4 regions of the Oleiphilus sp. HI0128 genome follow, and region 4 is predicted to be linked to each of the others. Evidence: predicted binding sites of a transcription regulator. Region 4 holds the regulator's gene; each other region holds the start of a gene.
The links. The regulator FliA, encoded in region 4, starts transcription of late flagellar genes. The targets are predictions, from matches to a motif close to CTAAAGTTNNNNNNNNNNCNGCCGATA.
Positions count from the first base shown of each region.

Region 1: a site for FliA is predicted at 2,008-2,034, ahead of A3763_RS29970 (flagellin). Genes of this name have one in related genera too.
Region 2: a site for FliA is predicted at 1,493-1,519, ahead of fliD (flagellar filament capping protein FliD). Genes of this name have one in related genera too.
Region 3: a site for FliA is predicted at 1,465-1,491, ahead of A3763_RS21515 (DUF5610 domain-containing protein). Genes of this name have one in related genera too.

Region 1 is NZ_LWGG01000953.1:4,273-7,471, reverse strand. It holds gene A3763_RS15615 (flagellin) at 1-1,658, opposite strand, end outside; gene A3763_RS29970 (flagellin) at 2,129-3,199, shown strand, end outside.
Region 2 is NZ_LWGG01000953.1:1,028-4,226, reverse strand. It holds gene A3763_RS29970 (flagellin) at 1-956, shown strand, start outside; gene A3763_RS15605 (flagellar protein FlaG) at 1,042-1,419, shown strand; gene fliD (flagellar filament capping protein FliD) at 1,652-3,199, shown strand, end outside.
Region 3 is NZ_LWGG01001284.1:841-4,039, forward strand. It holds partial or broken gene A3763_RS21510 (LysM peptidoglycan-binding domain-containing protein) at 1-28, shown strand, start outside; gene A3763_RS21515 (DUF5610 domain-containing protein) at 81-1,427, opposite strand; gene A3763_RS21520 (RDD family protein) at 1,569-2,051, shown strand; gene A3763_RS21525 (DUF6160 family protein) at 2,136-3,199, opposite strand, start outside.
Region 4 is NZ_LWGG01000024.1:3,477-6,675, reverse strand. It holds gene A3763_RS00385 (chemotaxis protein CheA) at 1-246, opposite strand, end outside; gene A3763_RS00380 (protein phosphatase CheZ) at 260-1,042, opposite strand; gene cheY (chemotaxis response regulator CheY) at 1,056-1,442, opposite strand; gene A3763_RS00370 (RNA polymerase sigma factor FliA) at 1,688-2,398, opposite strand; gene A3763_RS00365 (MinD/ParA family protein) at 2,428-3,199, opposite strand, start outside.

The DNA.
Region 1 (3,199 bases), on a different contig from region 4:
GCCCTATATTCGGTGCTAGCTGTTAGGCCGATGTTGGCAGGAGTGATACCTGTGAAAGCTCCAACGTCAATGTTTCTTCCATCATCGGCAATCAAGCGGAACTCTGAACCTAAAGCTTCCGCTCGAATACCTGTTTGGCCGGCCTTGTTGTTTATGGCTGAAATAATGGTGTTTTGTTTGTCTGCAACGGTATTTGTATCACTTGTCGAGATCTCAATGGTAACACCGTTTAACAGGAAGCTTCCAGACTCGCCAATACCGACACCAGGAGCTGCGATTGCTGTGGAATTAACCAACGTAGAGTTTACGGTTGCAGTAACACCTGACTGATCAGATACTAGGTTGATCGCATGCGCTTTTGCGATGGCGCTGGTTTCTGGGTTCGTAGAAGAAGGTGATGCTGTGTCAAAAGCGGCTAGTGTTGGTCCTACAGGGACGCTATTTATAACAAGATCTCCAGTAACAAATGTGGTGTTTGTAACGGCTTGACCAATGGCGCCACTGTTAGTGCCGCTGAATTTGCCAACAGCTAAGCCAGCATTTTCAATATCACCAGTTGTTGTGTCGATTTCAATTGGACCTCCATCGGAAGATACTAAGGAAAATGAGCCAGAGTAAGTTGCCGCACCAGCTAGGCCAACATCATTTAAATCTGTGATGGTTCCGGCTGTTGTTCCTATAGCTAATTCGATGTTCCTGCCATCTTCTGCTGATAACGATATACCAGTGTCTGCGCGACCATTAAAGGCAGCAACTACACCTGTTTGCCCGGATTTTTCGTTAATTGCGTTTGCGATGTTTTGAAGGTTTGCTTCGTCGCTGAGTAAGTCGCTGGCAGCAACATCAATGTCGACACCATTAATGGCAACTTGCCCAGATGATGCAGTGTTGTCGAACGTTCCTTCACCACCGCTTACGCGAGTGCTGCCAACTTTTGCCTCAATGCCTGTAATATCCGCTACCTTATTGATTGCGGCTGCTTTGGCGATTGCGCTCTTGTCTCGGTCTGAGCTAGAGAAGGCATCGTCTACACCGCTAGAAGCACCAACTGCAATACCATTAATAACTAAGTCACCTGCGGCCAATGCTGCAATTGCTTGTGTTGTGCCACCTTGTTGGTCTGAGCTGACGCCGTCAGTTTGTGCTGCGCCAAGCTTGTCAACTGTAGCGCCCTCAATGCTCACGGTAACAGATTCACCTTCATTTGAGCCGATTTGGAATGTGACACCGGAGAAAGACCCATCGAGCAAGTTGGTGCCATTAAAGTTTGTTTGCAGAGACACGCGTTCTATTTCAGCTTTTAATTGTTGAACTTCTTGGTCCAGTGCTTGTCTATCGATTGCACTGTTTGTTCCGTTTGCTGACTGAAGTGCTAGGTCCCTGATACGAAGCAGGTTATTGGTAATTGATCCTAATGCACCTTCAGCTGTTTGAGAAAGTGATACGCCATCGCCCGCGTTTCTTATGGCAACGTTGAGTCCTCTAACTTGTGAGTCAAAGCGTGTTGATATTGCCAAGCCTGCCGCATCATCCTTGGCACTGTTGATACGCAAACCAGATGAAAGACGCTGCAAGGCGGTCTGGTTAGCGGATTGAGAATTGTCCAGGTTGCGTTGTGCATTAATTGACGCGATATTGGTATTGATGATTTGAGGCATTGTATGCTCCTACTTATCTTCTATACCGGTGGACAGCATTCCTAAAGTTTTGGGATGAGTTACTACCGGCTACTAAATTAAAGTTTTTATAAAAGTTGTGATGCGTTAATTGAGCACCACTTTCCTTGCTGTTTGTAAAGCATGCACTGTGCCAGCTTTTGTTTGGGTGTTTTAAGTGTTTGTTAATATAGAAGTTTTTGTGTTTGTGTTAATGTGAGTAGTGTCTTTAAACGATATGTTTGCCGTTTTTTTGGCTAGTGCTTGCCGCAATCTATATAGCTAGTGAAGTAGGAGTGTTTGAGCAAGAAGGGGTTTGTTACACTTGCTTACATTGTTTTTGTAAAAAAAACTAAAGTAATTTTGTGGGGGGCCGTTAAATGATGTAACAAGCGATCGAGAGCGTGCTTTACAAAGCATGGTGTGTTTTAAAGTCTCGTTCGTTTACTTGCAAAATTGATCGGAGAAACGACATGCCTCAAATAATTAATACCAATATCGCGTCTTTAAATGCTCAGCGTAACCTTGAAAGTTCACAAAACGCTCAAAGCCAGGCTTTGCAACGTTTATCTTCAGGTTTACGTATCAATGGTGCGAAGGATGATGCGGCGGGTTTGGCAATTTCAAACCGAATCGACGCTCAGGTTCGTGGTCTTAACGTAGCTAACCGAAACGCAGGTGATGGTGTTTCTTTGGCACAAACTGCTGAAGGTGCTTTAAACAGTATCACAACTTCTTTACAGCGTGTTCGTGAACTAGCGCTACAATCAGCGAATGGTTCAAACACTGATTTGGAGCGTTCTTCTCTACAAGAAGAGGTTGAGCAGCTAAAAGCTGAAATTCAGTCAATTTCTGAAAAGACAAACTTTAACGGTCAAAGCCTTCTAGATGGCTCTTTCCAGGATACTGGTTTTCAGACCGGAGCAAACGTTGGTGACCGAATTGATGTAAGTATTAATGAAACTACTGTTGATACACTTGGCGCAGCTGCGACTGCTGGTGTGACGTCTAACAATAGTAAAACTGCATTAACTGCAGAGCAGACTATCGCCGCTGGTGACTTGACTATTAACGGTGCTGCTATTTCGGCTCCTGTTGGTAGTAATGACGACACGTCATTTGCTTTGCAGGGTTCAAGTGCAATTTCAAAGGCTGCTGCGATCAACGCAGAAACTGACCTGACGGGTGTGACCGCAACTGCAAACCCCAATACAGTCGAAGGTACAACTATAGCTGCGGGTGTTATCGGTACAGGTGTTGATGCTGAAACAGTCGCAATTAACGGTGTTGATATAGAGCTTCAGCTTGCAGAAGTTGAAGCAGAGACTGCGCTAACAGCAGTTGCAGATACAATTAATACAAAGAGTGACTTAACGGGTGTGACGGCATCGGTTGTCGAGACAAGCACAGGTTTTCGTGTTGATTTGACTTCTGAAGATGGTCGTAATATCACTGTTGATACAACAACTGGTGGTGCGGAAGACTTCGGTTTAGTTGATGATGGTACTGATGGTACCGCTGTCACATTTATTGGTGATGTAACG
Region 2 (3,199 bases), on a different contig from region 4:
AGAATATTGATAACTTCGGTTTTGAAAAAGGTACATATAGTGGCAACAAGGCTGCACTAGTTGGTGATAATGGTAATGATGGTACTAGAGCTGCGCTACAGGCTGGTGACTTAACGCTTAATAATGTATCAGTTGGTGCGACAAAAGCAGGTGATGATACTGCATCTTCTACGCTATCAAGTTCAAGCGGTATTGCGCTAGCTGCTGCGATTAATAGGGTTTCAGACCAATCTGGTGTATCGGCTACGGTTAATGAAAACAGAGTTTACTCTGGTGATGTAACTGTGACTGGAACCGACTTTGATATCTCTATAAACGGGACGCAAATCACGGGTGCAATGGGGGCTGATCTTGCCACTAACCTAACAACAACTATTGATGCTATTAACGCTAAGTCTGGTTTGACGGGTGTAACAGCAGAAGCATTGGATAATAATCAATACACTTTGGTTGCTGAAGATGGTCGTAATATTGAATTGACTGTGGCTACGGCTGGTGACTCGGGTTTTACGACTGATGAAAACTATGTTGCTGGCGTTACGCTTGAGGCGGCTGGTGAGTTCTCAGTGGGTACGCTAACGGGCAATAATGAGCGGGCTGGTTTTAATGCAGTTGGTAGCTTTGGTGGATCAGAGTCGGGTACACTACTGAAAGATGTCGATATTAGTACCCTAGAGGGTGCTGAAGAAGCAATTACTGCGATCGATAACGCTATTAACCAGGTAGCAAGTGAGCAAGCGAAACTGGGTGCGATTCAAAACCGTTTTGAGTCTACTATTTCAAACAACTCTGTCAGTAGTGAAAACTTGTCAGCTGCAAACTCTCGAATTCGTGATGCGGACTTCGCGGCAGAAACTGCGGCATTGTCTAAGTCTCAGGTTCTACAGCAGGCAGGTATTTCAGTATTGTCACAAGCAAATGCTAGACCTCAGCAAGTTCTATCTCTTCTTCAGTAAGGGTTTAGTGCTTAGTTGATATGATGCCGGCTTTGATGAAAATCAAAGTCGGCTTGTTTGGTTATAAGTTAAATGAGGTGCTTATATGAGCGACGTAAAATTACAAGGTGTGGAGCAGTCTTTACGGCTAGCGGCAGCATCGTCGTCTCAGAAAACACGTGAGGCTGGCGATTCGCCTAAGAAAGACGCAGTCGATAAGTCAGTTGAGGAAGTTTCTGAGCTTGATCAATCTTCAGCAACTGAGAGTGTGGGTCAGGCAGTGACTCAGCTTAATGACTACGTTCAATCTGTAGAGCGAAATCTTCAGTTTAATCTTGATGATACATCCGGTAAGACGATTATTACGGTCGTTGATAAGGATACATCTGAGGTGATTAGACAAATTCCTGACGATGTCGCACTGAAGTTGGCTCAAGACTTGCAGCAGAATGAGCCATTGAGTCTTTTTAAGGCTAAAGTGTAATATTTTTTGTAAACTGTGAAGGGTGGTGCTCGTGCAAGTGGCAAGCTTTTCACAGTTCGTTACAATTTAGGGGGTAAACTTTTGCCCCTTCTTGCCGATATATTCTACAAGAGCGCTATATAGAGTTATTGTAGTGTTGACTCAATAGACAAAGTTTTCGCTGGGTTAGAGTGAGTCAAAGTCATTGTGGCTTTAACGCTTATTTAATCCTGTGGTATTCGAGGCGATAAGTATGGCAAGTGTATCTTCGGTTGGAATTGGTTCGGGTGTTCTCACCAGTGAGCTAATTGATAATCTCGCTAATGCAGAGCGCGCTCCGGTTGAGGCTCGCCTAGATAGTCAAGAAGCTGAAATTAATGCTGAGTTATCTATCTTTGGGCAGATTAAATCAGCAGTTACTGATCTTCGTCTACCTGCTCGTACATTATCAAATCCCCAGTTATTTGAATCGAAAACTGTTTCTTCTGGAAGCTCAGCATTTTCCGCTACGGTTAATACAAGTGAAGCGAGTGCGGGTGTTCATACTTTAGAAGTCTCCGCTTTAGCTGTATCTCAAACATTAACAACGACAGAATTTAGTGATTCAGATACCACTGCTTTAGGTGAGGGTGCGCTTTCTATCGTGGTGGATGGCAAAACTACCAACGTAACGATTGATAACTCAAACAATACGCTCGATGGTATTGCTGCAGCAATTAATGCTGAAGAGGATGTGGGGTTGACTGCATCAGTCTTATATACCGGTACGGGCTATAAGCTAGTCTTTAACGCCGACGAAACGGGTCTTGATAAAACTATCGATATAAGCGTTACTGACACGGGTGATGCAAGTAATACCGATGCAAATGGCTTGTCACGTCTTGCTTATACCGCAGGTGCCACCAATCTGATTCAAAGCCAGCCTGCTGCAGATGCAGCATTTAAACTTAATGGTGTGTCAATTACTCGCTCTAGCAACGAGATTGATGACGCTATCCCGGGTTTAAAGTTGTCATTAAATGGTACAAATGATGGTGCACCAGCGAGTCTGGTCATAGCAGATGATCACTCTGCAGTGATAGAGAAAGTGTCTGAGTTTGTTGAAAAGTTTAATGCCTTGCAGACTCTGATTAACGAAAATACCGAGTTTGACCCGAGTAGCGGTGTTGAAGCTGGCATATTATTGGGTGACTCAACGACTCGAAGTTTAATGAATCAGGTGCGCAGCGTGTTAGGTACTACCGTTGCTGGCCTGGAAAATGCCAATGTTAGAAGTTTGGCAGATATCGGAATTTCTACTAATTACCAGACTGGCTTGTTAGAGCTGAATGAAAGTGACTTGGCTGATAAGTTGGCTTCAGACCCTAGTGATGTTTCGGCTTTATTTAGTGAGCAGGGTCGAACAAGTGATGCTCAAGTAAGTTTTGAAACGGCAGGTATTAATACTAAGCCTGGCACATATGACATTGAGGTGACAACGGCTGCAACGCGTGGTGAGTTAGTTGGCGGGGTTAGTCTAGGTGCGAGTACAACGATCGATGCAAACAATGATGAGCTTACTATCAAGATAGATGGCGTTGAAAGTGGTGGTATTACACTCGATGCAGCGAGCTATACGCAGACGCAGCTGGCTGCAGAATTACAGTCAAAGATTAATGCTGACTCGGCGCTGAATGCTGCAGGTAAGTCTGTGACTGTAAGTTTAGATGCTTCAAACCAGTTAGTGATTAACTCTAATGTCTATGGATCGAGTTCAAAGGTTGAAGTTTCAGCTGTTGATACAAATACTTTAGCTCAACTG
Region 3 (3,199 bases), on a different contig from region 4:
CATCTACGTAGACATAACAGCTACTTAGGCCCCGTTACCGAGGCTAGAATTTATTTTAACCTAGGAAGCCACCTCTAAAATCATTCAGACAATAAGTACTCACTAAATTCGATAAAGTGGGAAACAGTTACCTTATCTACTGGAATCATAGACTTATCAGCGTCAGCGCTATTTTCACTTAATTCACTCATCATACCTTTCACTCTTTCAAGCGTTTCACGAATCAAGCTGACCATTGAGTCGCGCGGAGATTCAAACACTCCCATTGAATCATTCATCTGATTAAAGTGATTAACCATATCTACAATAGGTTGATACCGCTTTAGGTTTGATAAGTCATTCGTTCGACCTTCTTGTGAACTAGAAGGTGCACCATAAGTTCTTAACTCTTCCGCTACAGTCTTGGACAAGTCTAAGGAAAAGGATGCAATTTCGCTGGAATCAAACCCTACACTCATCGCTGATTCAAATGCATCCTGAAAGCGGTCTTGAAAAAATAATTCCGTTACATTACCTAGCTGCGACAATAGCTCGTTAATTGCCGTAAGCTCCGATTCATCCAGCTCCCCTTCGACACTATATTCAAACGACTTATCGCCGGACACAGCCACGCCTAGAGAGTTTCCCGAAGACTGGTAAATAGAGGCAAATGTATCACTCAAACGAATCGAGACTTTATCGCCATCCCTGGTCGTTAAGGAAAACTCGGTACTATCATGACTTGCATATTTGTACTTGGAAACAGCCTCGAAAGACTCTGGCTTAAGCTGTTGTTCATTGACTTTCTCTGGCGTAAAAAACTCGTAAACATTTAAAGCTTGCTGGGAGGTTTTAGCCTCAGTATCTACAGGAGTGTTAGTCGAAGCCGCAACTTCATTTCTAGCGCTCTGCTTGCTCCCTTCAGCTAAGCCATCTGCAGCACTCAGATGTTTTCCTTCAATATCATCTACCCCCTCATCAACCAAATGTCGAGACTGAGCTATTTCCTCCTCAAGCTTTTCATCCATCAAACCCAATGCGCTGATATCTTCTTTAGCGGATGAAAAGCCCGCCTCAATCCCTTTTCGAGCCTGACTTAATAAGTCACCAATTCTCGACTCATCCGCCCCGTTTCTGAGCTCGCTTTCAATTCGGCGTTCGACAAAACCGAGCACAGTATGAGCCACATCTGATGGAGAAGGCACTTTAAACTCAAACTGAGGTTTTTCGATAGTAATATTGAAACTAAAGTTTGTCTCTATCGAGCGGGAGAAAATTCTCCTTCCACTATCGGTACCGGCTTCTAAAAGCTGAGTTTCAACGCTTGTTTGCATACTTGCACTTAGCTTTGCAGAGCCAGTGCTTTCAGCTATCTTACTGGCATCTAGCGAGCGGTGCCGCGACAGCCCACCATCGTTTAGCTTGTCAATGTTATCTAATGCGTTCATACAAAACCCTCTAAAATCCGGTTGACCTCATAGCTATTATCGTCCGCAAAAAGATTTTCTTTAGGCATTCTTTTATAGAAAAGACATCTAAAGCAAGAATCTGTTATATTCCACGCAATTCACCAACTTAATGCGATTACTATGAATAAATTCCCCGAACCAAGCGACCAATACATGCCCGCCACACTCCTTCGGCGACTTCTTGCGTTTTTTTATGACAGTATCTTATGCATAGCTCTCACCATGACCATCACCATGATCTATATGGCGATTAGCCATAGCCTTATTGGTGCCGAAGAGTACAAGCAAATTAATGAGTCAGGCCAATCGCTTAAGGACCCACTACTATCCTCAACGCTTTTTATTTCCCTATTTCTGTTTTTTGGTTATTTCTGGACTAAAACCGGACAAACCCTTGGAATGCAGGTTTGGCATTTACGCATACAAAATGAGGACAACACATCAATCAGCTGGAACCAAGCCCTTGTCAGGTTCTTTGTCGCCGGAGTTTCCATTGCCGCATTCGGTCTTGGCTACCTTTGGGTATTCATCGATAAGAAAAATCGAACCTGGCAATGCATCGCATCTGAAAGCAAAGTTATACGAATTCCAAAGCGCAGCTAGACTCTAAATAAGTCAAACCAGCTTTCTCAGGTCAAAAAAAAGCTCTCGACATAATCGAGAGCTTTTTAGACAACAAACAAAAAATTAATCGTGAGCAGAGATAATCCAGTTTGTAGTCGACTCCATATCAGTAATAAACAACTGACCGATTGACTCACCAGTATCGCCGAATGAGATAGAGTGGATATCAATATCACCCTTGAAGCGCGTATTGATTGCAATACCATCCACAAAAGGATTACTACCAGCAAGCAGACCATCTATATTTAAAACAGCATCTTTAACTGCATAGATTTCACGAATAGAGTGCGCAAAACTAAATGATGAAGTGCCATCCAAACCTGTCAAATCGCCACGCTCATTGTGAATTTCCATGTCAGAAATCTGAACACCGGCAATATCAATATATACATCCAGATCTGTAATCTTAAAGTAACGACCCCAGTATATTTTGGAGTCAGCCTTACCCGTATTACCACCTAGAGGTCCAGATCCATCAAAGCCGTTACCATTGTTCTCAAGATGTAAGTCATCAGGACCTAAGTAACCCTGGATACCTAATTGACTAATCAAGGTAGTTGTACCAGCAGCACCTTGGTCGGGACCCTGACCATCAGTATCTAGACCAGCAGAACCTAGCTCATAACTTGAACTTGCCAAGCCAATTGCATCGATTTCAAGACGAAAGTCGACAGCATGCTCTAGGACTAGCTCTGCAGTATGAAAATCGTCTAATCCAAATCTACCGTCAGCTCTATACTGATCGATACCGCCTTCTGAAGCCCAGCCATCAGTAAAGTCAAAATGGATTACCAAATCACCATCACCATATGTGCGCTTATCGTCAATTACAGCGTTATCACGAGTTGAGTCAATACCGTTTGCAACACTAACAAACGTCGTATCAGTATTCCCATCATTTACATACATCTGAGCAATATCACGCATATTGGAAAAACCATATGCAAGCTCATTATCACCGTCGGTACCATCACCGGCGATGTCAATCTCAAGCCGTAAGTTGTCAAGCATCGTACCTGCAGAGCCCGTACCATTACCCAACGAGTTACCACCCATACGGATACCTTGAATCAACAAATAGCCTGCATCGTGATATGCGAACTCTCCGATCTCCCACTGACTTTCTA
Region 4 (3,199 bases):
TCGCTTACCATTTCGCAGAATATCGAACACGTTTTCTGCAATATGACAACACTTGACCAGTGCATCCAACTGTAAAAAGCCTGCTCCACCCTTTACAGTGTGAAACCCTCTAAAAATTGCGTTTAGCAAATCTTTATCGTCTGGATTTTGCTCTAGATCAACCAGTTGCTCTGAAAGAAGCTCGAGTATCTCTCCAGACTCTACAAGAAAGTCCTGAAGTATCTCATCATCCGCTTCAAACCCCATCTTCTACGCCCCTTTAAAATCCTAGACTGGACAGCAAATCATCCACATCATCCTGGCCAGAAACAACGTCTTCGCGTTGCTCTGCATGGAGTTGTGGACCTTCACCCTCAATGCCTGTTTCTTGTTTTTCTACTTCGTGGACTGTTCCTGTAATCTGGTCAACCTTACCGGCCATTCTGACCAAATTAACAAGATTCTCTTCAACATCTTTAACCAATCCGGTGACTCGTTGAATCACTTGACCAGTTAAGTCTTGGAAAGACTGCGCTAACAGTATTTGCGTGAGATTATCATTTACTTTATCTGAATCCTCACACAACTTTCCAAGGAAAGTTCCCATTGTGGCTGTCAGCGTTCTAAACTCATCAGGTTTCATTTCCTTACGCTGTAAGCGAGACCAATCCATCTTGAGTTTTTTCGCTTCCTGGCTGATTCCTGAAGCATAAGGCATGGTTTCTTCGACAAGATCCAAGGTCTTGTTTGCAGCCTTATTGGTCATATCAACCACATACGCGAGTCGGTCGGACGCATCCTCTATAGTAGACAGGTCATCTTTAGCCGTCTCACTGGAAGCATCGATGTGAAAGTTCCGAATTGACTCGTGTAGCGACCGAGTTAAGCGACCGACTTCTTGGTACAGAGTTTTATCCCGAGTCTCATTTAACTCAGAAATAATACCTAACGCCCCCGACAAGTCTCCTTTGTCAATTCGCTCCTTCAACTCATTAGCCTGAGCCTTCAAAGTCTGCTCAAAACCGCTTAGAGGTTCGCTATTTATTAGCTTTGCGTCAGTCATGAATCGCTCAGCCTTAGGAATCGATACGTTCGAAGATTTTCTCAATCTTCTCTTTTAAAACAGCTGCGGTAAATGGCTTAACGACATAACCGTTCACACCTGCTTGCGCGGCAGCAACTATCTGATCTCGTTTAGCCTCAGCCGTTACCATTAGCACAGGAAGACTTTTGAGGTTATCGTCAGAACGAACATGCTGAAGCAACTCAATACCAGTCATCCCAGGCATATTCCAGTCAGTCACCAGAAAGTCATACTTACCTGTTTGAAGCATTGGTAAGGCAGTACTACCATCGTCAGCTTCATCAGTATTAGTAAACCCTAGGTCACGCAATAGGTTCTTAATAATTCGTCTCATTGTAGAAAAATCATCTACTACGAGAATTTTCATATCTTTATTCAAGTCGACCTCCACTCATGTCGATACCCGAAATTACATTTTAATACCTAAAAACAAGTCTAGTCGGTGTTCTTAGGCTAGCCAGTTTTTTTTGATATTTGTTTCACTTATCGGCACATTTCTTAACAACTATATAAAATCAAGCCAATTTATTAATTTTATTCGCTTTATTTTCCCCTTACATGGGGGACAAACTTTGAGAAAAGAGGTCTAAGCAAATAGTTCGATCAGGCTAAGACAAACTGCAATCAGGTACGCCAATCACTCATTCTAGCTTTCAAACGCATCGCTGCTTGAGAATGTATTTGACTTACTCGAGACTCACTAACAGAGAGCACCAAACCAATTTCTTTAAGATTCAACTCTTCTTCATAATATAAAGACAAAACCATTTTTTCACGCTCAGGGAGAACATCAATCTCTTTGGCCAAAGCTCGACGAAAGGCATCATTCTGAACATCCGTCGCGGGCGTGTCATTCTCGGACAAATACTCTTCACTAGAAACGTCACCTGACTCACTTAGCTCTTCAAAGCTAAATAACTTGCCACTAGCGCTGTCTTTCAAGCAAGCAAAGTATTCCTCAAGCGTCATACCTAACTCTGAGGCAACCTCGTCATCCTGCGCATCACGACCCTCTCTATCTTCAATAGCCTTGATCGCTTCACTTATCTTTCTTGCATTCCGATGAACAGACCTTGGCACCCAGTCTCCCCGGCGCACCTCATCCATCATCGAACCACGAATTCTAATGCCCGCATAAGTTTCAAAGGACGCACCTTTAGAAGCTTCATACTTCCTGGAAGCCTCTAATAACCCGATCATACCAGCCTGAATTAAATCATCGACCTGAACGCTAGACGGTAGACGAGATATCAAATGATGCGCAATTTTTTTGACTAAAGGCGCATGAGACCGAATCAAATCATCGGCACGTTTTACTTGAGCGTCTGTATACATCAGCCTATGACACCGGAACTAAACACGTTCTAGTTTGAGGTAGCCTGAACCAGGCGCTCAACAAAGAACTCCAAATGACCTTTTGGAGAAGAAGGCAGTGGCCAGCTATCCGCTTTTTGGGCAAGCGTCTTATATGCCAACGATGCTTTTGCACGAGGATACACATCAGAAACAGCCCGTTGACGCTGCACTGCTTTTTTCACCGACTCATCGAAAGGGATTGACCCAACATACTGCAGAGCAACATCGAGAAATCTCTCAGTAACGTGAGCAAGCTTGGAATAGAGGTGGCGCCCCTCTTCCTGCGTTTTAACCATATTCGCCAGTACACGAAAACGGTACATATCGTAATCGCGATTTAACAATTTAATTAGCGCATATGAATCGGTAATCGATGTAGGCTCATCACATACGACAACAATAACTTCTTGCGCAGCCCTAAGAAACGAAACAACACCATCGGATATACCTGCTGCGGTATCAATAATCAGGACATCGAGATCTTCAGAAATTTCACTAAAGGCATTAATTAAACCGGCATGTTCCATTGGATTCAAAGAAACCATTTTTTGCGTACCAGATGAAGCTGGTACTACTTTTATTCCTTTGGGCCCATCAACCAAAACGTCACGCAGAGAACATTCGCCACTTATCACATCCGCTATATTGCTTTTAGAGGTGATACCTAACAAAACATCAACATTAGCCAAACCTAAATCGGCATCTAAAAGTACGACACGACGCCCCATCTCAGCGAGCATAATCGAAAGGTTAATAGACACATTACTTTTGCCCACACCA